DNA from 4 places in the Paenibacillus physcomitrellae genome. Region 1 is predicted to be linked to each of the others. Evidence: predicted binding sites of a transcription regulator. Region 1 holds the regulator's gene; each other region holds the start of a gene.
The links. The regulator Rex, encoded in region 1, represses fermentation and respiration genes when NADH is low (regulators of the CRP and FNR family bind a similar motif). The targets are predictions, from matches to a motif close to TTGTGAAATATTTCACAA.

Region 1 (7,633 bases):
GCCGGTCGAAACGTCCGGGACGCAGCAGTGCGCTGTCAAGCATTTCCTTACGGTTTGTAGCAGCAATAATCAGAATACGCGGCGACTCGGACGTGTAAATCCCATCCATTTCCGTAAGCAGCTGGTTGAGCGTCTGATCATATTCCCGCTGCTGCCCGCCTTCGCGTTTGCCGCCGATTACATCGATTTCATCGATAAAAATAATCGCGTTTTGTTTATTCTCTTTAGCCGCCCGGTTGCGGGCCTCTTTAAACAAATCCCGAATCCGGCTTGCGCCTACCCCGACATACATCTCCACAAATTCACTACCTGAGGCAGCAACAAATACGGAATTGGTATAATGGGCGGCAGCTTTAGCCATAAGCGTCTTACCGGTTCCCGGGGGGCCCGTCAGCAGAATCCCTTTGATCGGACGGATGCCGAACTTTTGAATTTCATCATAACGAACCATAAAATCAAGCGCCTCGCGCAGCTCCTGCTTCGCGCTGTCCTGCCCGCCGATTTCTTCAAAGGTCAGCTTGGCCGGACCGGCCTTCTTTCTTTTCCGTTCCTGAGAAGCACCAACGGCCAGTCCTCCCCGCATCACCGTCATTGCATAAAATGCCCCGAGCATAACAACGGCTACGATAATGGGCACAATATTAACTCCGATATAACCGAGAAAAATAAGCAGCACCGGAACAAACCCGATCAAAATCTCTTTGCTCCATCTAGGCATTGTTCCACACTCCTATCTCTTCGGATTTGCGCGGCAATATAATAAACTTGCTGGCTTGTCCATCAGTCAGCGATATATAAACATTTGTATCGTCCATTTCAGCAGTTGCCTTCAGTCCAGGCTGCTTGGCTTTAAGCTTGTCCAGAGCACTCGTAATTTCAGTATATTTCTTGTTCTCCATAGCTTCCGCAATCGGGAACAAGGCTTCCGACCACCATTTGTTCAAGGCAGCGCTCGAATGATCCTCGACTTCCAATTTAAGTTCTTTGCCGTTAATAAGGGAACCGCCCTTATCCTTGATATGCTGAACCAAATCTCTTAAATCCGTTTGAGGCTTAAGGTCAAGTTTCAAAGTGACCGTATTATGGTTAATATCCAATTGGGCGCTGTTAACGCCATTATATTGGGTTACCATTTTCTGAAGCGGAGTCTGAAGGGCTATCTGACGGTAGCCATACCATCCGCCAAACAACAGGAGGGCCGAAACAGCTACAGTAGCAACAATCGGGAAAACACGTAGTTTCAAATAAAATCCTCCTCTGCTCATTCTAAAATTTTATACATATAACCTATCAAATACGCAATCATTTGACGCGTATTAATTCGCATACCTCAAATACAGACTCTAGTATATCACATAATCTATATCATTTTATGATTAAATTTTGAATTTCACTAAATTTTCAAGGATATTCATGTATAAAAAGATAGAGCTGCCATTATTATCATCGAAAGCTATTTATTCGGCTGCTCCTTTCTTTTTACGCGTGGGCAGCGGCTACAATCGAAAAGAAACGGCCTTGGTCTCCATGAATGGAGGACCAAGGCCGTTTCATGTTTTAGGTTCTACTCCTTATTTAGACGGCAACTCAATCTGACCATATCCGATAGTCGTGAACCAATTTTTTACCGTATCAAAGTCCTTGGAGTAAGACAGGCAGAGCAGCAGCAGAATCCTTGCATGAGCCGCGTTTAAATTATCCCCGGCGATAACGCCGTCCCCGTTTGAATAATTGCTGCCCGATCCGGTGCGAGTTGTCATAACGAAGATAACGCCCTTTTTGATTGCCTCGGCACGTTCTTCACTCATGGCTTTGGAAATGCCGCCAGCTCCAGTGCCTGCAGTTACAATGCCTTTGGCGCCGGCAGCCACAAACCCGCTGATGGCCCCTGGGCCCGCATCCTGATACGAATAAGCAATTTCCACTTTAGCGATATCCTTTTTTGAAATTTTGTTTAAATTAAACGGAGTCGCCCAATCGCTGGCCGGTTTAAGCGCCCGGAAGGGAGCTCGGTACACCCGAATATTCTTCTCATCTATATAACCAAGCGCTCCGATTTCCGGAGTTACGAAAGTATCAGTCCGGTAGGAATTTGTTTTGGTTACTTCACGGGCGGCATGGAATTCGTCATTCAGCATTACAACTGTCCCAAAATACTTTGTTTTGCCGCTGGCAGCCAGCTTGATTGCGTTATAAAGATTAGCCGGAGCATCAGTGCCTATAACTGTCCAAGGTCTCATGGAACCAGTGACAACTACCGGTTTGGGACTTTGGACGGTCAGATCCAGGAAATAAGCAATTTCTTCCATCGTATCCGTTCCACTGGTCACCACAACGCCATCTTGAGTTTTAAGCGCCTCATCGACTTTCAGGGACAAATCATACAGCTGTTCCATGGAATAAGCACTGGAACCGGAGTTACCGAATTGATAGGTACTGACCTCGGCAATCTGGTCTTTGTTCGGCAGGGACTTCACCAAGTCTTCAATAGGCAGCGAACCTGCTCTGTATGTATCGAAGCTTGTTTCATCCGTCGATTTACCGGCCATCGTTCCTCCTGTCGCGATAACTTCTACTTTGGGCAGTTTCTTAACTACACCAATTGCAGAAGTAGTGGCAGTCGAGTCAGCGGCCGCAGAAACAGGTGATAAATACAAGTGGGGCAGAAAAAATGACACAGCTAAACCCGTCGCGAGCAGTACCTTTAGAGCTTTTACCTTTCCCCTCTTCATCAAATCATCCTCCACCCAATAAATTTTGTTAACTATATGTTATGTTATATAACATATAGCCCGTTAACTTGTGAGGATTATATTCCAGCGTTACATAATATGACAATTGCGATAAACCAGCAGGAAAGCGCTTAATTCTTTCCTTTTTTCGCTTTATTGCGGTAACACAAGAAAATATCTTGATTTTCACTCGTCATAAAAAAACCGGCAAACTCCCTCCGCCCGATGGGCACTTGAAAGGAGTTTGCCGGAAATCAAATCAATACGACCTGTTGAATTCTCCAAATTGTCAGAATAACGTTGATTAGCGGTTCGGCAGTGTAAATTCTTCAGTCAAAGCTTCACCGTTTGTAAAACTAAAGAACCGGTAGTAATAATGATCTTGTTCTTTATAGTAAAGCTGCCAAACGTATTGACCGTTATATATACCCGGGACAAGCCGTTTGATCTCCGCATCGGGCATCAGCGCTTTGATTTTGGACTTGATCGCTTTTTTGGTGGAGGCGCTGGTTACCTGCTCCGTATGTGGCGGCTGGCCATCCTGCAGCCAGACCATAATATGTTCTCCGGAGGCATCATTACCTTCGACTACCCAGCATACATCGTCCCATACCGACTTGGTGACGCCAATCGTTTTGACGAGACCTGCCTCCTGCTTGGCCCGCAGGATAGCCGCATCTTCTTGTGTCCATGTATCCTGCATGACATACACATAATATCGGTATAGACCAAAGAGAACCGCCGCAGCCACCAGAATTGAAATCAGAATCCATTTTGTTTTTGTTCTCAAACCCCTTCTACACTCCTCTCCCTGCTCCGCTTCCCCTCAAGCAAGCCGATTCTTTAGCGGGCAAGGAGACCTTCAAATGCCTTCTGTGCTTCAAAGCGAATACGCTCTTCATCCAAAGTGAGGCATTCACCGTGTTTCACCACTTGCCGCCCGTCAACCCATACATGCTCCACATCTTTAGCCCCTGCAGAGTATACGGTATGCGAAATATAATCCGTTTTCGGAAGGAAATGAGCCTGCTCTACATTCAAAGCAATGAAGTCGGCTTTCATGCCGGCTTCCAGCCGTCCTACCTCCGGAAGGAACAGGGATTTTGCACCGTATTCTGTACCCATTTTCAAAGCTTCTAAAGCAGGAACTGCTGTTGGATCCCCCGAAACCCCTTTATGAATCAAAGCGGCCAGACGAATTTCTTCCAGCATATCCAGATTGTTGTTACTTGCCGGGCCGTCCGTACCAAGTGAAACCGTAACCCCGGCCTTCAGCAAATCTACTACCCGTGCAACGCCGCTGGCGAGCTTCAGGTTGCTTCCCGGGTTATGAGAAACACCCACATGATGCTCGGCAAGGATGGCAATCTCTTCATCGGTCAAATGAACCGCATGAGCTACCAGCGACGGACGGGAGAACAAGCCCACTTTAAGCAAATGCTCTACCGGACGAACGCCGTAATCCCGGACATTTTGCTCCACCTCGGCCCGCGTCTCGGACATATGGGTATGCAGCGGGAGATCCAGATCATGTGCAGCCTGAACGATCTTCTCAATATAATCCGGCGGACAGGTGTAAGGAGCGTGAGGAGACATCATCGCTGTGATTCTTCCGTCTGCTGCTCCATGCCATTGTTTGGCGAAGCTGACCGCATCCTGAAGCTTGGCTGTCTGTACTTCCGGCGGACAAAGACCGATAACCCCGCGGGTCAGCACAGCCCGGATACCGCTCTCTTGAGCGACTTTACCGACCTGATCCATATGGTCGTACATATCGAGGAAGGTTGTGGTTCCGCCCTTCAGCATTTCCAGCACGGAAAGCGCCGTTCCATGGTATACATCTTCGCTGGTAAACTTGGCTTCCATTGGCCACATCTTCTCCTGCAGCCAGACCTGAAGCGCCAGATCATCGCCATAACCCCGGAGCAGCGACATAGCTGCATGTCCATGCGTATTGACTAGACCCGGAAGGAACAACAAACCGGAGCCGTCAAAGCTTTCTACGCCTTCGCCCTCTGCTCCCTCTGGCAGGGTTTCGCCTATATACAAGATTCGGTCATTCTCAACCAGCATATATCCGTTAATAACCGGTTTCTCGGGGTTCATGACCGCGAAAGTCCCGTTTTTAATCAACCATTTACGACTCATTTGAACTTTCCTTTCCTTGATCCAAATAATAAGCCAAACTTAACAAATCAGTTGTAAAGTCTGCAGCATGTACCCGTACTTCCGCCGGAACCTTCAAAATCACCGGAGCAAAGTTGAGGATGGCCTGAATACCTGCCTCCACCAGCTGATCCGCCACCCGCTGGGCCTCCCAATGAGGAACCGTAATAATCCCGATGCGTATGCCTAAATTTCTGACGGTTTCAGGCAGCTCTGTGATCGGCTGGACGGTCAGATAATTGATCTGGCTTCCGATTTTGGCTTCAGCGATGTCAAATACAGCGACAATCTTCATGTTGTCTTTCAAATACATGTTGTAATTGGAGAGTGCCTGGCCAAGATTACCGGCACCCACCAGCGCTACGCTGATTTCCTGATCCAGATTGAGAATCTGGCGGATCTTCTCGATTAAATAAGCCACATCATAGCCGATGCCTTTACGGCCAAAATCGCCGAAGTAAGCCAGATCCTTGCGGATTTGAGCGGGGTTTAAATCGAGATTTTGTCCAAGTTCCTGAGAGGATACCGTCATGACATCCCGGTTCTGCAGTTCGTTTAGATACCGCAGATAAACCGGCATGCGCCGAACGACGGCATCCGAAATTTTTTCCGATTTCATCTTATTCACCCTTTGCTGCGCCTGTTTCGGCGTCGTTTTCCATAGGTTCCAGCCACTCCGTAATCCGCGGAACCATCTGGCTTAGTGGCATATGCTCCATTTTGGGTCCAGGTAGAGAATACAAGAAATATTTGCCGTAATAAGAATCCAGAATACGAGTATCGTATACGATGACAATGCCTTTATCTCTAGAAGAACGCACCAGCCGGCCAAAGCCCTGCTTGAAACGGATAACCGCCTGCGGGACGGAAAGCTTGGTGAACGGATTTTTCTTCTGCTGCTGCAGCCGTTCGCTTTTGGCCTCCACCAGCGGATGGTTAGGCGGCTGAAACGGAAGCCGGACAATCGCCAGGCTTGTCAGCGCATCTCCCGGAATGTCCACGCCTTCCCAGAAGCTGCTTGTACCCAGCAGGACTGAAGCGTCTTTGCTTTGGAAACGCCGGGTTAGCTTAGTCCGGCTGCCGCTGTCCATGCCCTGCCCGATGACCGTTATATTATGAGCCGATAATTGCTCTTTAAGCGGCTCGTATACCTGCTTCAGCATCCGGTACGAGGTGAACAGCACCAGCATCCTTCCGTTCGTTGCCACAGCTGATTCTGCTAAGGAATCCACGAGCGTATTGACGAAATGCGCATCTCCGACGCTGCCCTTCACACTTGGGAAATCCCTCGGAATTACCAGCAGCGCCTGCTCTCTGTAATTGAACGGTGACGGAAGAATAGCCGTCAACAGACGCTCCTCTTCACTTGCTGCCTGGAGGCCGAGCTGATCGATCATATATTGGAAGCTCTTGTCGACCGTCAAGGTGGCCGAGGTCATGACTACGCTTTTTTTCTTGTCAAAGAAGTAATTCTTCAGCTGTTCGCTTACATCAATCGGAACGGCATAAAGCTGCAAGGATTTGCTGCGGTAATGACCGTTTCCTTCAAGCCAGTACACCGTTTCCTCGTTGTCCAGCTTCATGAAGAAGCGCAGCGAGTCACGTTCGCTGCCAAGATCCTTGAACAAGCCGCTGATATCGGTCAACAACCCGTCAACGCCGTAGTCATCCTGCTCTTCCTTGATTTCGGCAACCAGCCGGTCTCCCTTTCTCAGCACTTCACTGATAGTCACGTGAATCTGGTTCTCCAGCAGGCCAAAGGTCTCCCACTGTTCCGGCCGTTTGGCCGGAAGGAGCCGTTTGACGAATTGTCCCGGTTCTCCAGGCGCTGCATCGCTGCGTTCGGTCATCAAGCCGAACAGCAGCTCACTCAGCTTATCCCAGCTCTCCTTGATTTCGAGCAAAGCCGGATAAATCGAATCGATCGTTTCCATCCAGCCGGAGGCTTTCTCGGCACCGGAAGCACCGAGCTGCAGCCGAAGATTCGCCAGCTGTCCGGTACGGCTGTCTTTAAACAGCCGGGTTAAGGTATGAATGATGGAGAAATATTTCATGTGCAGGCCCAGATGTTTGCCGGCAACGTCCTCCAAATGATGAGCCTCGTCGATCACCAGCCGTTCATAAGAAGGCAGCAGCTGATGACCCGCCTGAATGTCGGTGAACAGCTTGGAGTGATTGGTGATCACAACGTCTGCTACACTCGCTTCATGCTTGGCCCGGTGATAGAAGCATTTACGGAACCATGGGCACGAGCGGCCCAAACAGGAGTCTGATTCACTGGCAACAGTTTCCCAGAAATCGCCCCCGCGGCCCAGATTCAGCTCCTCATCGTCACCGGTTTCAGTCTGGCTGAGCCAGATTATCATCTGTGCCGCCGTAATGCTGTCTTCTTTCGGACTTACAAAATCGCGCCGGCTGAGCTTGTGCTCAAATTTGCGCAGACACAAATAATGTTGTCTTCCCTTAAATACCGCCGCACGAAACGGAAAAGGAACAGCTTCGGTCAGCAGAGGAATGTCCCGTTCCCTTAGCTGCTCCTGCAGGTTGATGGTATGCGTGCTCACCATGACCTTCTCCCCCGTTTTAACCGAGGAATAAATGGCCGGGAGCAAATAACCCAAAGATTTGCCGGTACCTGTGCCGGCTTCCACCAGAAGATGTTTGTCTTCGTCAAAAGCCTGCTCGACCTGGCTGAGCATGATCTTCTGCGCTTCCCGTTCTTCATAGAACGGCAG
Region 2 (7,633 bases), 560 kb from region 1:
CCCGGCAGCGTAACGGCACGAACCAGCAGGATCAGCAGCAAAATAATCAGACCGGGAATGACGATTTTATTGAACCTTTCTATTCCCTTTGCAACCCCGCTTCCTACGATATAGGCTGTAAGAATCGCGGCAACCAGCTGCCAGATCATCGGAAGATAACCTCCCGTAAAGTCACCAAACTTTCCAGCAAAGTCATCACTTGTATAAAGCTGTCCGCTAAAGGACAGAACCGCATAATGCAGCGTCCAGCCTGTCACGATCAGATAGAAAGCCAAAATAATAAACGGAGAAATGACCTGCAGCAAGCCGAAGCGCTGCCAGATCCGTCCGCCGCCGGCCTTCACAAACGAAGAAGCTGCGCTGCCTCTGCCTGCACGTCCAATAGAAAGCTCTGCCAATAACACCGGAAGACCGATCACGACCAGACAAATGATAAACAGCAGAAAAAACGCCGCTCCCCCGTATTTTCCCGTTATGTACGGGAATTTCCACATGTTGCCGAGACCAACCGCACTGCCAATGGCCGCTAAAATAAAGCCCGCAGAGGAAAACCGGTCTCCTTTTGCTGCCCCTGCTTGAATCTTGTCCCTCAAATTCAAAACATCCTTCCTTACTCAATATGTTGTCTAAAAGCTTATAAGTTTCCTAATTATATTTCATGATGTGAAAGATGTCAGCAAAGAATGTTTACCCATTTGAGGGCCCTTTTAAAAAATAAAGCAAGGAATGTGCATCCCCTGCTCCATTCAGCTGATCTTAATTCATAGATTCATCATTAATGTAAGCCCATTAAAGTAAATCCAATATACAAAGCGGTCCCCCAGATGATAAAGGCCGATATTCTTTGAATGCCAGCGGACAGACGTCCCGCCGAATCTATGGTGCCCAGTCTTCTGCCCAAATAAGCCAGTCCGGCGAACCAGACCCAGGAAACCAGAATACAGGCCGCGGCAAAGGCTGCTTTGTCCACCCCGTCGTAATTCAAGGATCCTGAACCGATCACGCCGACCGTGTCCATGATGGCATGAGGATTAAGCAGAGAAACCGAAGCGGCAAATCCCATTTGCTGACGGGGAGTCATGACCCCTGCAGGTTTGCCCTGCCCGTCATCGGCTGACTCCCGGACGGAGAAGCTACTCCTCCAGGTTTGCCAGCCCATGTAGACTAGAAACAAGAGACCAACTGCCATCAGCAGCGTCTTTAACCAGGGCGTGTCGAGAAGGAGCAAAGAAACGCCCGTCACCGCAAGCAAAATAAGCAGCGTATCGCAAAGAGCGGCCGTCAGCATGGCCGGAAGGGCAAGCAGAAATCGTCTCTGCTGGGCTCCTTGATTGAAGATAAATACATTTTGTACGCCAAGCGGAAGGATCAGACCCAAAGCAAGAATAAATCCGTGAATAAATGCGGTTAACAATTGAAACGGCCTCCAAAATCAAGATTGTGCATGCCTCTCAGGCCGTGCACGTCTCTCATTGTAACCGCAAATTTCCGGCTCGTATCCAACCAATTGGATTGCTGCTGACCCAACCAACAGGTACAATGAAGGAAATAGGTTCGAGGAAGTGACTTCTTTGTATATACCCGATTGGCAGCCCGACAAGCTGTCCACAACGCCGCTGTATTTGCAGATCAAGCTTTTCCTCCTGCATAAAATTCAAACCGGCGAATGGCCAGTCGGCAGTCGAATTCCTCCGCAGCGTGTGATGGCAGACGCCTGGAACGTGAACCGCAGCACGATTGTAACGGCGGTCGAGGAGCTGATTGCGGAAGGATTGCTGGAAGGAAAAAGAGGCCAGGGTACGGTCGTCGTCAACAACAGCTGGTCCCTGCTTGCTTCTCCGCCGCCTCCCGACTGGAATGCCTATGTTCAATCAGGCATCCACCCTCCCAATGTTCCTGCAATCCAAATAATCAACAAAGCGGAGTTCATCCCAGGGATCATCCGGCTTGGAACAGGCGAGCCTTCCCCGGAATTGTTCCCCCGGGAGAAGATGCGGCAGGCGCTTGCCAGCCTGTCGGGGAATATCGATTCGCTCGGATACAGTGAGCCGAAAGGACTGCTGCCTTTAAGAGAGCAGATCAGCAGTCATTTGGAGAGAACCGGGATGGAGGTCTCCCCTTCTTCCATCCTGATCGTGTCCGGAGCTCTTCAGGCGCTTCAGCTCGTTGCAGTCGGATTGTTGCAGCCGGGATCGTCGATCCTGCTGGAGAATCCGTCCTATCTGAACTCGCTGCATGTGTTCCAATCTGCCGGAATCGGGCTGACCGGTCTTCCCATGGATGAGAAGGGAATTTGCGTGCAGCGGGTTGAGGAACAGAAGAAGAAGCAGCAGGCTGCGCTTCTTTATACCATCCCTTCTTATCAGAACCCAACTGGTCTGCTAATGCCAGCCTCCAGGCGATTGGAGCTCTTAAAGGCATGCGAACAGGTTCAACTGCCGATCATAGAAGACGATGTGTACCGGGATTTGTGGTTTGACATCCCTCCCCCGCCCCCTCTTAAAGCGATGGATAAGAAAGGACTTGTCCTCTATATGGGCAGTACCTCAAAGACGCTCAGTCCAGGTTTGCGGATCGGCTGGGTGGCGGGACCCGAATCCGTCATCGACCGTTTGGCCGACATTAAAATGCAGACCGATTACGGCTCAAGTTCATTGTCCCAATTAACGGTTGCCCAATGGATGTCCGCCGGATACTATCAGGAGCATCTTGAACACCTTCGGATGGAATTGAAGAGAAGACGTGATTTTATGCTAGAATGGCTTGAGCGGGATTTCGGGGATCTGGCGGTGTGGGAGATTCCGCAGGGGGGATTCTACATCTGGCTTCGGCTGCTTCCCGCCCTTTCGATGGCCAAGCTGTTTGAAACGGCATTGGAGCAGGGAATTCTGCTGAATCCCGGCTATCTCTACGACCGGAACGATCACCGTCATCTGCGATTGTCCTACGCTTATGCTTCATTGCCTGAGATGGAACACGGAATGAAGCAGCTTGCCCGGATCATCAGACAATTGGCAGATGGCTAGAACGGAAGCCAAACCCTATCTTATTTTACAGGAGGCATTATGATCCAATTACATAAAGGCGAAATCCTATTTCGTCAAGGCGAGTCAGGTCCATTATTCCACTTGAAGAGCGGAATGCTGAAAATTGTCCGCGTCCATGAGGACGGTTCGGAATTTCTGGTAAACGTCATTGTGCCGGGTGAAACCATTCCGCACCATTCCTTAATCAGCCCTAATCCCTACTACGGGACAGCCGTTGCACTTATTCCGTGTGAAGTGGAGAGAATTCCAAGCAGCGAATGGTATCAGCAGCTGGAGCAGAATCCGGAGCGTTACCGCACCATTGCTCTCCAGCTCCAGGACAAACTGCGCATGATGCAGCAGCGAATCGACCAGCTGACCGAAATATCGCCGGCCGATAAGCTGGCTCAGCTGCAGTCCTGGTTTCATACGTTTATTCAGCCGGCTTCCCTCACCGATATTCTGACCCAAAGTGAAATCGGGCAGCTGATCGGCTTAAGGAGAGAAACCATAAACCGGCTGCTTAAAATTCAAACGCGCCAAGGCGGCCGTTAATCGGGCGAACCACGGCCGCCTTGGTTGGCAATGGCATCAACGATGCTCCGGCACTCGCGGTGGCCGGCATTGAGATCTGCCTCTTTAATCAAATCAAGAAAGAATTCGTTTCTGTCCTTCCAACTCCCGGATCGGGTGGATATTTTGGGTGAATTCGAGCGTTCCCAGATATTTGCCCGCTTCATCTCTAACGGCGAAATAACGAATGTATACAAATTTATCCTTGAACGGAATCCAGAAATCCTCCACATCTTTGGCACCGGATTTGAAGTCTTCCAGCAGTTTGTTCACAATATGCACGCTTTGAGGCGGATGACAGTTCTGTACGGTACGGCCAATGACCGCTTTGGTCCGGGCAAAGATACGTTCCTTGCCGTGCGAGAAATAACGGACAACGTCCTGATCGTCAATAAAGGTTAAATCCACCGGCAAATGGTTAAGCATCGTCTCAAGCTGGGTTAAGGACAGCACCCCTGTAGCCATGCGTATCAGGCCTTGGGAAATGGCCCCTGCATCCGAGCTTTTTTCCAAGCGTTCTGTCGCGTGTTCCACCGAGTGTCCAGACGAATGTTCTCTCGAACGTTCTTCCAGCTGTTCTTCCGGAGACTTTTCAGACGCTGCCCCTGGTTGTTCCTGCTCCCCTGCCTCAAAGGGTTCCGGGGCACGTTCCGGAATCCACCGCTGCTCCGGTGAAATAAGGCAGTACCCGATTTCTTCGGTTTCGGCAGCGATTTGAACCCACTCATCTTCCGTTAATTTCTCAAGGGCCATCGGCAGTAAAATATGTTCCTCCTTAAAGATCATGTCGTTCACTTCGTTCATCACCCGGTCCAGCAGCCCAAGCAAGCCTTCACGATCTCCGTTATAGTCTGTCAGCTTGGCTTTCAGCTCCTTGATGCCCAGACGAATTCCGTCATCTACTCCCCACATCACTTTGGTTGGTCCATGAATGCCGTACTTCTCAAGAAAAGGAAACAGCAGATTCTCTTTACGGCTGTAATGCTTATCCACATCGTAAAGCAGTCCGAGGTCAGCGAGCAGCTTGAGGCGGTTTTGCTCGTTATCGTCTTCCCGGAACCGCCCGGCATGCAGTGAAATCGTAAAGCGGACAAGCCGGTCGATTTCCTGATTTTCCATCTTGAACACATGGACAGGGTGACCCGGCTGTTCCTCCGGTTTAGCGGATCTATGGATTTCCTGAATAGAACCTTTAAATACGGCCGCATGAACGCTGCACAGCCGCTGCACCTCTTCTACCGGGATGCCCTCTTCCTCCATCAGAGACTGTTCCAAGGCTGAAATTTCAGCGACCGAAATGTCCCCTGCAGCTTGGTGAAAACGGTCTTGAACCTCTTCCACACTGGTTCCGTTATGCAATTCTTTGATGATCTCTTTTAGGGCGGCCAGCCGTTCGGCATTGGCTTCTTTGTAATGTTCCCGGTTGTTAATCAACTCGCTCATGGACGTTCCCCTCCTGATTTCCAACCCTTGTCTAAAAAGGTTGGCTTGGCTTGCTTCCAAATTACCATCGCCAAACTGCCAACTTTGTGATCATAATCACAATTTGAAGTGCGGCAGGAACGTACGATATAAGTACAGGAATAAGCAAAGGAGTGTAAAACCTATGGATATCCAACATTTTTCGGCCGGGCCCCATCCTCATCCCTACCCAAACAGCCCGTTCACCAAAAAGATCCTGTTTCAAGAACCGGGACGTGTGGTGTTTGTACTGACTTTCGACCCGGGGCAGCAGCTGCCCGTTCATAAACATCCGGGAGCTTGTCTTTACGCCACGCTGCTGGAAGGAGCTGGGACGGTATACGCAGACGGGCAAGGCGTCGAGATCGCTCATGGACAGGCCATTCGGGTATCGGGAGAAGAGGAATTCTCTTACCGGAGTGGAGAACATTCGAAATCCGTGTTATACGTGACATTAATTCAGTCCTAGTTAAGCGGGCCAGAAAGACAAAAAAGGAGCATCCTGGCTTACGTCAGGTATGCTCCCTCACTCTTATTCGGCTTGCAACACTCTAAATTAAATTTCCTTGGTCATAAATGCGCTGTTCGGATCGTCAGTATAATGGGCGAACGGTTCGCAGTAACCAAATCCCAGCTTCTCATATAGCTTGCGCGCCGGTTCAAAAAAAGCCATGGAACCGGTCTCCAGACTGAGCCGTTTGTAGCCTCTTTCGCGGGCCGCCTGAAGAATGTGGTTCAGCATCGCTTCCGCTACGCCCTTGCGCTTGTGGCCGGAAGAAGTCCTCATCGACTTGATTTCACCATGCCCGGCATCCAATTCCTTTAACGCCCCGCAGCCGAGCAGTTCGTTCCCCTCCCAAGCTGTCCAGAAGGTCATTTCCGGCTTTCTCAAGCCTTCAAGATCAAGCGCATGTACGCTTTCCGGCGGAGAAGTAGCAAACATATCCTGTAAATGCTCCTCCAGCAGCGCAATGACGGCCGCGCCGGTCAAATCATCCTTTGTAATCTCCAAGACAACTCAGCCCCTCACTATGTATTGCTCCTAGTATAGAGGTTCGAAGTGAAATGGACAATGTCTAAGACGGATAGCCGGGCGCCGTTCACATCAAAGAACCCGATGGTATTCTACCTTTTCTCAATTTTACCTTTTCTCTATTCTACCTTTTCTTTATACCGATCTCTGTATCCCAACCTCTTCGCGCCACTTGTGCGTCGGCTGCCAGCCAAGCAGCTTTTTCGCTTGTTCATTGCTGAGCAGGGTTTCATAACCCTCAAGCGGTGCCCGAATATCGGTTACGCCGGGATAACGGGCAGATATCAGCTCGCGGCTGCGAACATTCATGCTGGAATCATCCGACGCAATGTTTAAGGCAACGGCGCCAAGGCCATCCGTTTCAATTGCCAGCCTGCAGGCAACGGCGGCGTCGCGTGTATCAATGTAGCTCCAAAGAATCCGATCCCGTTCCTCAGGCTTATCAATAAAGGAAGGGAATCGTGCATACCATTCCGGAGGAATGACGTTGCCAAGGCGCAGCGATACGACCTGCATGCCGGTCCGCCGATGAAACATCTCCGCTGTTTTCTCGTTCACAACCTTGGACAACCCGTAGCTGTCTTCCGGCAGCTGCGGATGAGCTTCATCAACCGGTACATACCGTGGAGACGGCGGGTTAACAGCAAACACAATCCCATACGAAGACTCGCTGGAAGCGATAACCGCTTTGCGGATTCCAAGACCGGCTGCTGCTTCCAGAACATTGTACGTGGACATCACATTGTTGCGGAAAGTGACCTCCGGTGTCCGGATATGTGCTGCCGGAATAGCGGCCAGATGAACAACCGCGTCGGCTCCGGCCAAAGCACTGTAGGTCTCACCCAGATTCTCCAGATCGACGATCAAAGTGGGACAAATTTCTTCTTCGGGACGGCGCGTGTCTACATTCAGCACCTCGTAGCCTTGTTCAACAAAATGTTTGACGACCCAGCGGCCCAGCATGCCGCTTCCGCCCGTAATAATTACCTTCGCCTTCGCCACAGTTCTAACCCCTCCCTATAATGAACCTACTTCAAAATTTCCTCAATCCGGTTCAGAACCTCTTCGCTTAGCTCGATACCTGAAGCTTTGGCGTTTTCTGTCACCTGCTCCGGACGGCTTGCTCCGATTAAAGCACTGGCTACGTTCGGCTGGCGCAGAATCCAGGCCAACGCAAGCGTGCTGACGCTGATGCCCAGCTCACCCGCCACATGTTCAAGCTCACGCACTTTGTTGATCTTCTCCTCGGTGATTCCCTTGCGCATGCCTTCCAGCTTGGCCGCGCGGCTGTCCTGCGGGAGATCTGAAACCGAGGTATATTTGCCTGTCAGCAGGCCCTGTGCCAGCGGCGAAAAGACCACTTGTCCAATACCGGAACGTTCGCCGAGCGGAATAACTTCTTGTTCAATATATCGGTTAAACATGTTGTAGATCGGCTGGTTCACGACGATGCGGTCCAGCAGATAACGATCGGCAAGCGCCAGCGCTTCAGCCATTTGGGAAGCCTGCCACTCGCTCACACCCACATACAGCACCTTGC
Region 3 (7,633 bases), 2.4 Mb from region 1:
AGCGCAAACAGCTTGCCTACAAACGCCTTGCGCAGCGCGCTCCCGGTTCGTTCGGCAAAACGGTAGGCCAGCCGCTGCTGCAGCAGGTTCGTCAGCTGCCGGACCGTAAAACCAAGCAGGAACAATACGAGGCTGCCGTATTGTTCCTGCAGGGATTCGCCGTTAAACAGGCCGGTGACGGCATCCGCCAGCCACTTGGCCTGCACAATAACGGCAAGAGTATGAATGAACGTCAGCGCGGCCATGAACGCCATAACCGTCCGAATTCCTTTTAACTTCAGCAAGTTTTTGTCCATGTCCGTTCATTCCTGTCTCAATGATTAATATTCCAGATGCGATTTCTCGTGCACCCGTTTGTGGAAGACGAAATAACTCCAGATCTGATAACCGAGCACGAACGGCAGCAGCGACACGGCGACGATCGTCATGACCTTCAGCGAATAATGGCCCGAGGCCGCATTATGAATCGTCAGGTTGAAAGCCGTATCGATCGAGCTGATCATCACGTTCGGGAACAGCCCGGCAAATACGCCGACAATCGCCAAAGCAATGACCGCGCCGGTCATGCCGAAAGCCCAGCCGTCCCGTTTCCGGCTCAGGAAATAACCGGCCAGCAGGAAAGCGGCCAGTCCCAGCAAAGCCAACACGCTTAATACGGCGCCATGAGCTTCAAAGATATCCGTAGCCAAATAAGTGGCGATGCCGGTCAGGGCCAGCAGGGCCGCCAGCGGATACAGCATCTGTTTAGCCAGCTTGCGCGCTCTGTTCTGAATATCTCCCTCCGTGCGGAGTACCGTGAACAGAAGGCCGTGCACAAAACAAAGCACCGTAACGGTAATGCCGCCCACCAGCGTATACCAGTTCACCATGTCGAACAGTCCGGCTCTCATCTCCATTTGCCCGTCGATCGGCAGGCCTTTCATAAAGCCGGCGAAGACGACGCCCAGCAGGAATGGAGGCAGCAGGCTGCCGATGAAAATGCAGACGTCCCACGTTTTTTTCCAGCGGTCGTCCTGCACCTTGCCCCGGAATTCGAAAGCGACCCCTCTGGCGATCAGCGCCAGCAGAAGCACAACTAGAGGTGTATAGTAGCCGCTGAACATCGTGGCGTACCAGTTCGGGAAAGCGGCGAATATGGCGCCGCCCGCCGTCAGCAGCCACACTTCATTGCCGTCCCAGAACGGGCCGATCGCGTTGATTAACACGCGGCGTTCCGTATCGTTTTTGGCAAGAATGCCTGTAGCCATGCCAACCCCGAAATCAAAGCCCTCGAGGAAAAAGAAGCCGATGAACAGCACCGCCACCAAAATAAACCAAAGCTCATTAAGAGACAGCATGATACCCCTCCTTGCCGAACGGATCTGTGGAATGTTCGTCGTCGGAATGGTCTTTGGCGTATGGACCTTGTTTGATCACTTTCACCCAAAGGAACACCATCACGACGGCCAGCACGGTATAAATTGCGCAGAAGGCGATAATCGAGAACAGCAGCTGGCCTGCGGTCACGTTAGGCGACACGGAGTCGGCGGTGGTCATCAGCCCGAATACCGTCCAAGGCTGGCGGCCGAATTCCGTCATGATCCAGCCTGAAGTATTCGCGATATAAGGCAGCGAAATGCCAAACAGCATCAAACGCAGGTAACCTTTGTTCGGGCGGTCCATTTTTTTGCGCATCCACAGGTACAAGCCGTAAGCAGCAAACAAAATCATGAGCGAACCTGCTGCCACCATGATGCGGAAGCTCCAGAAGGTCGTGCGCACCGGCGGGATGTAATTGCCTTCGCCGTATTTTTGCGTATACTCGGCCTGCAGCTCGTTCATGCCTTTGACTTCCCCGTTCAGTTTGCTGTAGGAAAGGAAGCTGAGCAGGTAAGGAATTTTAATTTCGTATTTATTTTCTTTGGTCTTCGGATCAATCGCCGCAACGACCGTCCATGGAGCAGGGTCGCCGCTTTTGCCCCAGAGGCCTTCGGATGCGGCCATTTTCATCGGCTGGGTCTCTACCAGGTACTGAGCCTGCTGGTGACCGAAGATGGCGGTCAGGAAAGAAGACGATAAAGCTACGATGACCGCGATTTTAAAAGAGTTCTTAAAGAAAGCATAGTCTTTCTTCTTAAGCATTTTGTACGCGCTGATGCCGCAGATCAGGAAAGAGCCGGTGGCCAGCGCACCGAGGACGGTATGCGGAAATTCCACCCACAGCTGCCCATTGGCGATCAGGGCGAAAAAGTCGTTCATCTCCGCGCGACCGTTGTTGATTTCGAACCCTACCGGATGCTGCATAAACGAGTTCGCCGCCAGAATCCACAGCGCAGACAGCGTGGTACCGAAAGAAACCAGCCAAATACACAGCAGATGGACTTTCTTGGACAAACGCTCCCAACCGAAGATCCAGAGCCCCATAAAGGTTGACTCGAGGAAAAAGGCGGCGAGCGCTTCAATCGCAAGCGGCGCGCCAAAGACGTCTCCGACGAACCGGGAATAATCGGACCAGTTCATGCCGAACTGGAACTCCTGCAGGATGCCTGTAACGACCCCGACCGCAAAGTTGATGAGGAACAGCTTGCCCCAGAACTTTGCCATTGTTTTGTACACTTCTTTGCCTTTGACGACGTACATCGTCTCCATGACCGCGATCATAAATACCAACCCGATCGACATCGGCACGAAGAAGAAGTGGAAGATGGTCGTCGCAGCAAACTGGATGCGTGCAAGCACTAACGGATCCATGGATCATACTCTCCTTTGAACGATAAGAATGGGAGGCAAACTGCCTCTCTTGCTTGGAAAACTCACTGTTCTTATCATGGCAGTTCTTCAAAGGGGGTATTGTGATAAACATCACAATAGAAAACGGAAATTTATAAAATTTGTGACCATAATCACAACTTTCGTCGAAATTGCACACAAATCAGGCAAAACCATAGGCGATTTCGAAGTCTTTTTGCCTCAAAGCTCATTGACAGACTTGTTATGTGATCTGCCTCACAACGTTCAATTTTGAAGTCATTTTATAGCCCGAACGGGCTATGCGTCCTTTCCGGGATTCAGGTATCATAATACTCGTACAGATCAGGAAGAAGAAAAAGAAGGAGTGAAGATTCGACATGATGGTTCTTATGTCTGCGTTGGTGGCTGTCAGCTTTATAGTCATTGGCATTTTCTGCGCAAAGATTTTCAAAGAAGAAGATCAGCTCGAACAACAAACGCATTAAGTTCAAGTCTGGAACCTTACAATAACCATTTAGATTTAAGCTTTCCCTTTACCCATAACCTTGCACATCAATTTTAATTCCTTTCCTATTTAAAATAAAAATAACCGCCGCCTTTCCCCAGGGAAAGAACGGCGGTTTTGTTTTGCTGCTGAAGTCCGCACCAGCCAGCCCACTTACCTCATCAAAAGATAGTCTACAGCTCCACATCCGTAAGCTGGAATGTCGTCACATCCACCAGTCCGCGGTTGGAAATGCGCAGATCCGGGATGACCGGCAGCGCGATCAGAGAGAACGTCATGAATGGAGCATGGATCGTGCAGCCAAGCTCCTTCCAGCCCGCCTCGAGCCCGCGAACCTCTTCCACCACCTGGTCCAGCGGTTTGTCGGACATCAGCCCGGCTACCGGCATTTCGACCAGGCCCAGCACTTTGCCGTCCTTCACGGCAATCATGCCGCCGCCGCATTCCGCCAGCTTGGCTGCTGCGAAAGCCATATCTGCTTCATTAACGCCCATAACGAGCAGATTATGGCTGTCGTGCGCGACGGTGGAAGCCACCGCCCCGGCCTTTAACTGAAAGCCGCTTGCAAAAGCAAGTGAGATTTGCCCGCTTCCTTCATGGCGCTCTATACAGGCAAGCAGCACCACGTCCTGGTCCGGATTCGGCTGAATATATCCGTCTTTCACAGCCAGTTCGGCCGTCCGTCCAGCCGTGCGGGCGCTGTTCTCGATAACCTGAATGACATTTACCCGGGTCGTTCCATCAGCAGGCGTCCGTTTGCTGCGCAGCCGGAAATCCTCCGGTGTAAGCGCACGGGCCAGCTTCACCGACTGCCGGGCTTTCTCCGGATAAACGTAGGCCGGAAAAGGAACTACGATACGCCCCTGCTCCGCGACAACTTCTCCGTCTGCAATCACAGCTGCCGGAACCATCTGCCGCAAATCGCCGATAAGCAGGATGTCGGCACGTTTTCCCGGAGCGATAGCCCCTAAATCCCGTTCCATACCAAAGTATCTCGCCGTATTGATCGTAGCCATCTGAATCGCTGTAACCGGTTCTACACCTTCCTCAATCGCACGGCGCACCACGTGATTCATATGGCCTTTCTCCACCAAAGTCTGCGGATAGGCATCATCCGTCACCAGCGTTATATTGCCCGTTGGCGCGTGATCCTCGGTAACGACTTTAATGACTTCCTTCACATCCTGCCAGGCGGAGCCTTCGCGAATCATCAGATTCATGCCCAGTCGAATCCGGGCAAGCCCCTGCTCCCGGGTAACAGTTTCGTGATCGGACGTCACCCCCGAAGCGATATAGGCCTGCAGCATTTGCTGATCATCACTTGGAAAATGTCCGGTGACCGTTTTCCCGGCCCGGATGGTCGCTTCAATTTCGCCCTTCATCTTCGGATCATCATAAACGACACCAGGGAAATTCATGACCTCGCCCAGACCTGCAACGCCTTCCCAGGTTAAACCGCCTTCAATGTCCTTGACCTCCAAAGCGGCCCCGCCATCCTCCAGACCTTCCGCTGCCGGCACGCACGAAGGATACGTAGTAAATACCTTCAGCGGAACTCCCTGCCCCTCTTCATGCATCCAGGCCACACCTTCATCCCCGAAGACATTGGCGATCTCGTGAGGGTCCATAAATACGGCCGTTGTGCCTTTGACCAGCGCCGCCTTGGCGAATTCCGTCACCGTCATCATCGTGCTTTCCACATGCATATGACCGTCAATCAGACCCGGAACCAGAAAACGCCCTTCCGCGTCCATAACCTTGGTATTCGGTCCAATGGTATGATCGGCTTGGCCAACGAAGGCCACTCTTCCGTCAGCAATGGCAATATCGGTATGCTCCAGCAGTTCGCCGGAATAAACGTTGACCAGCGTGCCGTTTTGCACGACCAGATCCGCCTTGTCCCGGCCCATGGCCACCTTCGCAAGCCTGCCGCTGACCTCGTACAGCTCGCGTCTTCGTTTTGTTTCCATCGCTTATTCCCCGTTTCTGCTCGTTATTTCGACAAATTATATAGCAACCAGCCGGAATGTCAACTCTTTGCAAGAGCCCTTCCAGGCTTGAAAACGTTGTCCCCTTGTAAAAATCAGAACCACCCGTCCAACGGGTGGTTTGCACTAGGGGTATAACCCCCTGTTACCAAACTGCGCCTAAAGACGCTAGCCTGACCACAAAGCGTTCAGGCTCAGTGTTATTTGTCTCTTTCACTTACCAGTTAAACTGGTTTTACTTTTTCTTGCCCTTGTTGCTGCTGAATGGATCTTCATACTCTTTTACACTCAGCTTATCTACGGCTTGGTCATGTGCCTCTTGCTCTCGAATGTACTTGGCGACGGTGGCTTCATTTAGCCCCACTGTACTTACGTAGTAGCCTTCCGCCCAGAATTTCCGATTCCCATACTTATACTTCAAGTTGGCATGCTTCTCGAATATCATGAGTGCGCTTTTCCCTTTTAGATAGCCCATAAAGGAAGACACCGATATTTTCGGTGGGATCGCCACCAGCATGTGGACATGATCCGGCATCATATGCCCTTCTAATATCTCTACTCCCTTGTATTTACATAGACGCTTCATGATTTCAATTAGATCTCGTCTCACTTGATTGTAGATCTCTTTACGTCTATACTTCGGGGTGAACACAATGTGATACTTACACATCCACTTTGTGTGCGCTAAACTAAAATTTTTATTTTCCATATAAGACCATCCTTTCGAATTGAGCCTGAACATCTCAATTTTATCCGGATGGTCTTATTGGTGTAACCCTAGATCCCTCCACCCGCATAGCGGGTGGTTTTATATTTCGCACGTTTCACGTGCTCAACAGGCTAAAGCCTAAAAATAAAGAAGCTGCCGAAAACAATCGGCAGTTTCTTTAACCTTAGTCTAAATTTGGGCCGCTATTTCTATTCGGTCCAGCCAGATGGGAGCTCCATTTTACACTTGGCTCTCCAGATACTGATTAAACCATCCGGCAATCCGGTTCAGTCTCTCTACCCGCAGAATAGGGCGGCCAGTCCGCGACAAATCATGACTCGCCCCCGGGAAGCGGACGAGCTCCGCAGTTTTGCCAAGCCGCTTAAGCGCCGTGAAGAGCTGCTCGCCCTGTTCAATCGGACAGCGCAGATCCTCTTCACCATGCAGGATAAGCAGCGGAGTATCGACCTGCTGAACATAAGCCAGCGGGGAATGCTTCCAGAGCATTTCCGTATGCTCCCAAGGATTGCCGCCGCCAATCTCCATCTCCGTGAAGAAATAACCGATGTCGCTGACGCCGTAGAAGGAAATCCAGTTGGAAATCGAACGCTGCGTAACAGCGGCTTTGAAGCGGTTCGTGTGACCGACGATCCAGTTGGTCATAAATCCGCCGTAGCTTCCGCCCGTGACAACCCAGCGGTCCGCGTCGATAAAGGAATAATGGTCGGTCGCATAATCCGTCAGCTCCATCAGATCCTGATAGTCCCGGCCGCCATAATCGCCCCGGCAGGCATCCACAAACAGCTGACCATAGCCGTGGCTGCCCCTCGGATTACTGTACACAACTGCATAACCCTGGGAGGCGAGCAGCTGGAACTCATGCATAAAAGTGTGAGCGTACATGGCGTGCGGACCGCCATGGATTTCGAGCACAGCCGGATATTTGCCGCCCTCTGTGAAGCCGGCGGGCTTCATGATCCAGCCCTGAACCTGCTCGCCGTCGGAAGCCTCAAACCAGAAGCTTTCCGGCTCGCTCAATTCCAGTCCGGCCAGCAGCTCCTTATTCAGCTCCGTAAGACGTTTCTCTTCGCCTGTTACCGGGTCAAGCCGGAACAGATCTCCCGGCTGCAGAGGATCAGCCGCAGCAATCACAAAGCTTCCCGTAGACGGGTCTAACGCAAATCCGAACAGATCGCGTTCACCCTGCGTCAAAGCTTCCGGAGCGCGGCTTCCGTCCAGGGCAAAGCTGTACAGGTGGACGCTGCCTTTAATGGTGACAAGCGTGTAGACCTGTTTTCCGTCCGGACTAAATACAGGTTTATAGAATGTGCTGCCCCGCATATCGCTGACTGCCGCCGCTGAGATCATCAGATCAAGCCCTGCGGTTACGCAGGTGACTTCCCCGCCGGCTGCCGGCATCCGGTAGAGCTGAACCAGTGTGGCATTGCTGTAGGACAGATCGTCGCCCAAGAAGACAATCTCCCGGCCGTCCGGCGAATAAACCGCCAAATGTATGTCATATTGCGAAGAGGTTAACCGGCGCGGCGAACCTCCCTCGGCCGCCAGTTCGAACAGGTCGTTCGTCAGCTCCAGATCGGGATCCGTATGAGGATTCGTTGGAATCGTAGCCGTAAACACTAACTTGCTGCCATCCGGGGCACAGGCCATGCTTCCGACATCGAAGTTCCCCTCCGTCAGCTG
Region 4 (7,633 bases), 150 kb from region 1:
CCGCATACTTCGGGATATTCACCGCGCCGGTGGGCGGTTCGATGTCCTGATCCGTTCGCTGAAGCCGGGTCTGCCACTGGCTGTCAGGATCTAATACCCGAGCCCCTTCTCCCTGCGGATACCGGAAGTGAATCCAATAGACCTCGGTCTCCGATTCAGTTGGCCGGTACCCGCGATGGTGTTTTCCCGGTTCAAGGATCAACATTTGACCCTCGCCCACCTCATATCTCACGCCATTTTCTTCCATGTACAGCATACCCTTGGAGCACAAGATCAAATCGTACGCTTCAAAGCACCGCTCGGCGTGTGTAATTCCCGGCGGCCAGACCGTTTGCCCCACCGCTGCCAGAAGGGGAAAAGGAGGTACGTCCAGCTGCAGCATCTGCATCCCATCACCCTCTATCCAAAGATGTAGAAATTGTACTATATGAAGTAGAGATTGTCAGCTTTATCAGGTGCGTGGTTCAGGTAAAGTGGTAGATATCATCTGTTAATTTATGACGATAAGGGGATAAGCGATAATGAGATTTCGTCAAGTTCATTTGGATTTTCATACCTCCGAAGCTATCGAAGGGATTGGTCAAAGCTTCTCCAAACAGCAGTTTCAGGACATGCTGAAGCTGGGACACGTCGATTCGATTACGGTGTTCGCCAAATGCCATCATGGCTGGGCTTATCACCCGTCTTCAGCTAATGAGACACACCCGCATTTATCTTTTGACCTGCTGGGTGCGCAGATTGAAGCGGCCCATGAAATCGGCGTCAAAACGCCGGTTTATCTGTCGGCCGGGTTGGACGAGAAGCTCGCCCGCAGGCATCCGGAATGGCTGATTCGGGATCAGCAGGAGCGAATCAGCTGGGTATCGGATTTTATGACGCCAGGGTACCACCAATTTTGCATGAATACCCTCTATCTGGACCTTCTGGCGGCACAGGTACACGAAGTTGTCGCCCATTATGACGCCGACGGGATCTTCCTGGACATTGTGGGGGTAAGGGAATGTTACTGCCAATTTTGTGTGGCTGAAATTCGCAGACGCGGGTCTGACCCGCGCTGCGAAGAGGACATGAAGGTGATGTGGGAGGAAACGTATGCGAATTATGCCAACCGTATGAATGAAACGGTCCATGCGCTGAAGCCCGGGCTGCCCGTGTTTCATAACAGCAGCCATGTATCCAGGGGAAGACGAGATCTGGTTCATCTGAATACGCACCTGGAGCTTGAATCTTTGCCGACCGGCGGCTGGGGATATGATCATTTCCCTTTATCGGCCAGGTACGCCCAAGGATTAGGTGTGGACTTTCAGGGCATGACAGGCAAATTCCATCTGTCCTGGGGAGAATTCGGCGGGTTCAAGCATCCGAACGCGCTCCGCTATGAAACGGCGCTGAGTCTGGCCAATGGCGCCCGCTGCTCGATCGGCGATCAGCTGCATCCGGCCGGGATGATGGACCCCGCCACCTATTCGCTGATCGGAGAAGCCTACCGCGAAGTTGAAGCAAAGGAACAATGGTGCCGGGACGCCGTCTCCATAGCGGACGTAGCCCTTCTGTCCGCTGAAGCGGCCGGCCATAGCTTCGGACGGCCGGAAGCCGACCTTGGGGCCGGGGACACGGGAGCCGTACGGATTTTACTTGAGGGACACTATTTGTTTGACGTCGTGGATACAGAAAGCGATTGGAGTTCTTATAAAGTGATGATTCTGCCGGACTCCATCGCGGTAACGGAGCCGCTTAAAGCCAAACTAAACGTGTTTCTGGAAAGCGGCGGCAAGGTGCTGGCCACCGGACGGTCGGGGCTGGCGCCGGATGGAAGCCGGTTTGAGCTCGAGCTTGGCGCCGTATGGCAGGATAACTCCAGCTTCAAACCCAGCTATATGCGCCCTGAGTTTGAACTTCCTTCCCTGCGCGGTTCGTCGTTCGTCGTGTACACGGAAGGCCAGGACGTGACTCTTGCTCCTAACGGAGTCCAACTGGCTCAAAGGGAAAATCCTTATTTCAATCGGGACCTGTTCACGTTCTCTTCTCATCAGCATACTCCCTCTAATCTGAAGGAAGCTGGTCCCGGCATGACCGAAGGACCGAACGGTATTTATATCACCTGGAACCTCTTCGAGGATTATGCCCTGAAAGGAAGCCTTCCGGTTAAGGAAATGGTGAAGTACGCGCTGGACCGCCTGCTGGCATCTGCAACTGCCGCACCCGCTGGATCAGATGGTCCGGATGGTTCAGATAGATCAGATAAACTAGAAGGTTCAGGTGATTCAGATGATTCAGGCGGTTCAGGTGGTAAAACGATAGAGGTCAACCTCCCCGCCCAAGGCATCGTTACCCTGCAGCAGCAGAACGCCGACAACCGCTGGGTCGCTCACTTGTTATACGGTCCACCTGTAAGAAGGGGACAAAACGTAGAGGTGATCGAAGATCTGCCTGTTCTGGCCGATACCAGATTGTCCGCTGCTGTAACTGAGGAAGTAAAACAAGTTTATTTGGCCCCACAAGGTACTTCTCTTCCTTTCCGGCAGAATAGAGGCATTGTTACCTGTTCGATTCCGGCCTGGTCCTGCCATCAAATGGTCGTGCTTCAGTTTTAAAGGGAGTCCGGCTTGTCCGTCATAACGGTCGATATCGGTCAGCCGGAAATTTAAAAACCATCCGCTTCGGCGGATGGCTCTTTTAATCAACTAAGTGTCTAGGCTTGCAAGACTTTCGTTTCAGCTAATCTCTGACCGTACGTCTGACAGGCATCCAAATCTCACTCTTAAAATGCGGCGACGAAACATCGCTGCTTTCGTTCCACAGTATTTCCGGCCCTTCCGCTGCTTCGTAGCCCGAGGACGGAAACCACTCGGCATAAATTTGGCCCCATACCTCCTGCAGCGCTTGAGGGAATGGACCCACCGCCGTAAAGACGGCCCATGTTCCGGCGTTAACTTCAAGGCAGTCCATATCCTCCGGACAAGCTTTCGTTGTGGCTGCCCCAATGAAATGGTCCAATTCGCCCTGCTCCTCCATCCGGCCCTCTGAAAAATTCGTAGAAGCGCTGATCAGCCCATACGGTTCTCTGCCCGACAGCTCTTTGAGACGTTTGATTTTAGCTTCATCCAGACTCTCCCACATGGAAGCTATCTCCGGATTGACGCCCTCGAATTGGATCCGTACCCTTTTCTTCAGACCGGCGATTCGGAAAGCCTCTTGTTCTACGATACGGTAGTTCATTTCTTTTCCTCCCTTAATCGTTAATTGAAACGTCATTCGGGGAAAGGATTTCAGCGGCTGATCTTTACCTTTGGCCCTGGCATCCGAAGGCGTTACCCCATGGAAATTCTGAAAGGCTTTCGTGAAGGCATCCGGGGAGTTATAACCATAAGTCAGAGCAATATCAATGATTTTGTTTGCAGTGTGCTGCAAATCAACAGCCGCCAGGGTTAATCTTCTGCGCCGGATATATTCCGACAAGGGAATCCCGGACAGGAAGGAAAACATACGTTTAAAGTGATACTCCGAACATAAGGCCAGCCTCGCTATTTCCTTATAATCGATCTCCCCGGCCAGATTCTCTTCGATATAAACCATGGCCTGATTCATAGGCTCCAAAGTATTCATTTCGCCCTCCTTTCCTCATGAACAGCTTAACAAACAAGGTGAACGCGCATCCGACAGTTGGTGCACCAAAATCGCGGAGGACCTTCGAGGGAAACATCGAGGAACCGATGAGAAGCCGCGAGGATACGCGAAGCAACCACGGCGAAACCAGTGGAGAATGCAGCGAAGAAACCAGTGAAGAAACCGATTATGCAGCAGATTAAGTTAACTGGAATATAACATAAAAAGCAGCCGGACTAACAGTGATGAAAACGGCTGACCTGCTGACCTGCTAACCCGCTGACCTGCTAATCTCCTATAAAAATCCGATAAACATCGGCTAGAACAAAAATAGCCCGTAAACCAAAACCGCTGTTTAAAGCGGTTGGTCCACAGGCTAGTCTGCCGGTTTACGACTGGTAGTGAAGCTTTCCAGTTTGAGCTTCCTATTCTCTCCCTTGTATTCTTGCGTCTTTATTCTTTCACTTCAGTTGCACCGGTCACTTTACCGTCAATCACGGCTGTGCTTTGCAGATCTGCGCTCTTGAAGTAGAGGTTTCCGTCAATGGTTGCCGTTTTGTCCAGTGAGAAACCGTTAGCTTCTACATAGACATCACCTTTCAACGTACCGCCCTGAATTTTGAAGTTTTCGCTTTGCACAGTCATTTTTGGTACAGTCAGCGTATAAGAAGCCGTAATGTTATGATTCTCATCCTGGGAATAAAGCGCCAATTTGCGGTAAATGGCATTCTCAGCAGCGCCTTTATCATGGAATTCGCCGGATACCGTCACTTCCTTATCTACGGTAAGGTCATTCAGAATCGCTACAATCCAGTTACCTTTATCACTCACTGCGGAAATAAACGGATCGGCCTGATTGACGATGGAAGCGGTGGTGACAGCGTCCGTTTGCTCTGCTGCCGTGCTTGCCGGAGTGTTTGCCGCATTGTTGTTGTTTGAACCGCATCCCGCCAGCACTGCGGCCGCAATTCCCATAACTACCAAACCTTTAATTACTTTCATTGTTCAATTCCCCCTTAATGTTGTATCTGAGAGAATTATAAATAGAACGGGCATAACAAGTAAGTGATTAATTTCACAACCAATATAAAAAAATGCTCACAGGCTTGCTGCCCGTGAACACTTTCTTTTTGCGATACTACGATTGTCTTGGAACGAAATGATTGGCTATCCGATTAGCCAAGCGCGGCTATTACTTGTTCTGCCGTCCGGATTTTGCCTAATCTCGGGAAAACCGTTTTGACCACGTAATCATGCTCCTCTTGAGCTGTGGCCGTCATGGCATCCTCGACAAAAATCTGATCATACCCATGCTGGAACGCCTCTCTCGCGGTCGTGTCTACGCCGATGGAAGTGGAAAGTCCGCACAGCACAATCGTCCTAATACCGCGGCGGCGCAGCTGAAGATCCAGATCAGTGCCATAGAAAGCGCCCCACTGCCGTTTGGACACAACATGGGCATTTGGAATGTCAGCCAGTTCAGGCACAATTTCATCCCAGCCTTCAGGCAGCTGCATGGAATGCGGCTCATGATCAGTTGCCGGATGAAGCATGTCTTTGCCGTCCAGGCTGGTGACTCTTACGAGCACGACAAAAGCGCCTTTCTCGGAAAAAGCCTCCGCCATCTTCGTTGTCTGTTCGACTAATTGATCCACCGGATAAGGCGCTGTCTGACGGCCCGGGATGGCTACACCTTTCTGCAGATCGATCACGACCAGCGCCGTTGTTTGCGGGTCCAGCTGTTGATTAGAATTAATATTGGATTGAGTCAAGTTATTCTCTCCCTCTAGCATGATTAGCCATGATTGGCCTGGCGGTTCTTATTCAGCTTTTGAAATACTTTCAGATAAACCCATAAGGCATTTAATAATAATAGCGCACTGGTGATGAAAAAGACCGACCGGAAGCCGAACCAGCCGGCTACCTGGCCGCCGAATACCGAACCGGCAAAGGCGCCTAAATACGTTGCCGCCTGGTTGAAGCCGAAGACCCGGCCGGTCAGGGTGTCCGGCGTGATTTTTTTAAGCAGCGTATTTACAGAAGGGCTCAGACCAGCTGCGGCAAGCCCAAGCATGAACCGCAGACCCGCCAGTTCCCACGGATTGCTGACAAAGGCTTGGGGGATGAAGATAATTCCCGATACGATCAGTGATACCAGGATGATTTTATGGGCTCCTGTCCGGTCAGACAGCTTCCCAAGCCGGGGCGCCGCTATAATATTCGCAAGTCCAGACGCCGAGAACGTAATACCAGCAATTAAAGCCGCATGTGTCGCATTTCCGGACAGCTGGGTGACGTATACGGTTAGGATCGGTTCGATCGAATACATCGCAATCGTTAATACGAAACCGGTGATGAACAGCGTTATCGTCAATTCTTTTTGAGGTACGCTGCCCCAGACCTCTTTCATCCGCGGAGCATGTTTATGCTGTCTTGTAAAAGATTCCTGTACAAATAACAAGGTGGTAACAAAGGCGACCAGCATTAATCCGCCCGTAACGAAGAATGAATTTTGCAGACCAAAATGCTCCGCAATAAACCCGCCTATGGTCGGTCCCAATAAAGAACCGGAAATATTGGCAGTAGAGAGCGTGCCGAGCGCCCAGCCGGAGTGTTCTTTATCCGTTTGAGTTGCAATCAGCGTAGTACACGCCGTGCTGTATCCCGTAATGATGCCCTGCAGCAAACGAAGTCCAATCAATTCGTATACGTTATGTGCAAATCCCATGCAGCCAACGACGATGGCCATCCCCAGGCTCGCACGGAGCAGCATCGGTTTGCGTCCGAATTTATCAGCGGCAATGCCCCAAATCGGGGAAAAAATCGCCGAAACAATAAAAGTAATTCCGAAAGCCAAACCCGTAAATTGGGTAATGGCGCTCGAATCCTGCACGCCCAGCTGTTTAATATAGAGCGGCAGAATCGGTGCAATCTGGCTCATCCCTATTCCGGTGACGAACATGCCGAACCAGCATATAAACAAATTTCTTTTCCAAACAGGCATACCTAAGGCCTTCCTTCTGCTAGTTACGATGTTAGCGGCCGCTTGATCGCACTGTACAATCACGTCCTCATTCTAGCAATAAGAAAGGCCTTAAACCATGCAAAATTTTAAACTCCATGGACATTTTTGCTGTAAAATTCCGAAGGACTGAGCCCCTCGCTTTTCTTGAACAGCCTGCTGAAATAGAATTCGTCGCTATAACCCAGTGCTCCCGCCACCTCTTTGATCTTGGGACTGCCCTCGATTAGCATCTCCTTGGCTTTGTCCATCTTCAGCTTGTTAAAGAACTCGATCAGCGAATAACCGGTCATTTCCTTAAACGTTCTGGACAAATAAGCTGGCGACAGCTGAACCAGTTCAGACAGCTCGGCGAGCGTTATTTTGCCGGTTAAATGCTCATGCATGTAGGCGATGATTTTCTCCACCTTTAATGAAGCCGAATAATTTTGCTGGTTCAGCTGATCTTTTTTGATCCCCTGATAAAGGGTGATGAACAGCTGCTGAAGCAGCGTCCGTGACGTGAACTCGTAACCGGGCAGTTTGCCGTACCAGCTTTCGCAAAGCTTCTTGAACGCATCCTCGATCTGATAAAAGTCCTTAATCTGCTGCACCGGCTGAAACGGTAAAACCCGGCTCTCCTCCTGAAGCTCCCAGCCTTCTTCGCTGAAGTTCACCCTTGTAAAACTGAAATGAACGGTCATTAACCGTACAGGGCTGTCAGGGCCGGTTTCAAGCGTATGGGCCACATTAGGGGCGATATACAGCAGCATCCCGTCCTTGAGTTCGTATTCCTTCTTATCCACGATAAAAAAACCTTTAGCTTCGCTGATCAACACCAGCTCGTGATGCGCCAAGGTCCGGCTGATCTTCACCGATTTCAGCTGATCTTTCTCCGACTGCCGGAAATTGCAATAATGAATATGAAAATACAGGTTATTGATATTCATCGATTCTATCCTCTCGCGGCCATTTTGCTTTGCCCGTAAATAAAAGACGTCAGCCAGCTGATTAAAGCTGCCTAAC

Region 2: the regulator Rex is predicted to act here: its motif matches at 5,127-5,144, upstream of CBE73_RS02535 (DUF438 domain-containing protein).
Region 3: the regulator Rex is predicted to act here: its motif matches at 2,830-2,847, upstream of CBE73_RS15735 (cytochrome ubiquinol oxidase subunit I).
Region 4: the regulator Rex is predicted to act here: its motif matches at 4,670-4,687, upstream of CBE73_RS04390 (polymer-forming cytoskeletal protein).

The regions. Positions count from the first base shown of each region.
Region 1 is NZ_CP022584.1:1,118,939-1,126,571, forward strand. It holds gene CBE73_RS05080 (AAA family ATPase) at 1-718, opposite strand, end outside; gene CBE73_RS05085 (hypothetical protein) at 711-1,244, opposite strand; gene CBE73_RS05090 (asparaginase) at 1,572-2,732, opposite strand; gene CBE73_RS05095 (cell wall elongation regulator TseB-like domain-containing protein) at 3,037-3,522, opposite strand; gene CBE73_RS05100 (amidohydrolase) at 3,576-4,880, opposite strand; gene CBE73_RS05105 (redox-sensing transcriptional repressor Rex) at 4,870-5,517, opposite strand; gene dinG (ATP-dependent DNA helicase DinG) at 5,519-7,633, opposite strand, start outside.
Region 2 is NZ_CP022584.1:562,833-570,465, reverse strand. It holds gene CBE73_RS02555 (sodium-dependent transporter) at 1-593, opposite strand, end outside; gene CBE73_RS02550 (LysE/ArgO family amino acid transporter) at 776-1,414, opposite strand; gene pdxR (MocR-like pyridoxine biosynthesis transcription factor PdxR) at 1,572-3,026, shown strand; gene CBE73_RS02540 (Crp/Fnr family transcriptional regulator) at 3,069-3,581, shown strand; gene CBE73_RS02535 (DUF438 domain-containing protein) at 3,675-5,042, opposite strand; gene CBE73_RS02530 (cupin domain-containing protein) at 5,206-5,529, shown strand; gene CBE73_RS02525 (GNAT family N-acetyltransferase) at 5,617-6,072, opposite strand; gene CBE73_RS02520 (NAD-dependent epimerase/dehydratase family protein) at 6,229-7,095, opposite strand; gene CBE73_RS02515 (aldo/keto reductase family protein) at 7,122-7,633, opposite strand, start outside.
Region 3 is NZ_CP022584.1:3,488,642-3,496,274, reverse strand. It holds gene cydD (thiol reductant ABC exporter subunit CydD) at 1-296, opposite strand, end outside; gene cydB (cytochrome d ubiquinol oxidase subunit II) at 321-1,337, opposite strand; gene CBE73_RS15735 (cytochrome ubiquinol oxidase subunit I) at 1,324-2,730, opposite strand; gene ade (adenine deaminase) at 3,409-5,205, opposite strand; gene tnpA (IS200/IS605 family transposase) at 5,459-5,932, opposite strand; gene CBE73_RS15715 (S9 family peptidase) at 6,173-7,633, opposite strand, start outside.
Region 4 is NZ_CP022584.1:968,930-976,562, forward strand. It holds gene CBE73_RS04375 (AraC family transcriptional regulator) at 1-388, opposite strand, end outside; gene CBE73_RS04380 (alpha-amylase family protein) at 522-2,594, shown strand; gene CBE73_RS04385 (AraC family transcriptional regulator) at 2,719-3,606, opposite strand; gene CBE73_RS22095 (hypothetical protein) at 3,624-3,809, shown strand; gene CBE73_RS04390 (polymer-forming cytoskeletal protein) at 4,060-4,608, opposite strand; gene CBE73_RS04395 (isochorismatase family protein) at 4,782-5,378, opposite strand; gene CBE73_RS04400 (multidrug efflux MFS transporter) at 5,402-6,610, opposite strand; gene CBE73_RS04405 (AraC family transcriptional regulator) at 6,718-7,557, opposite strand.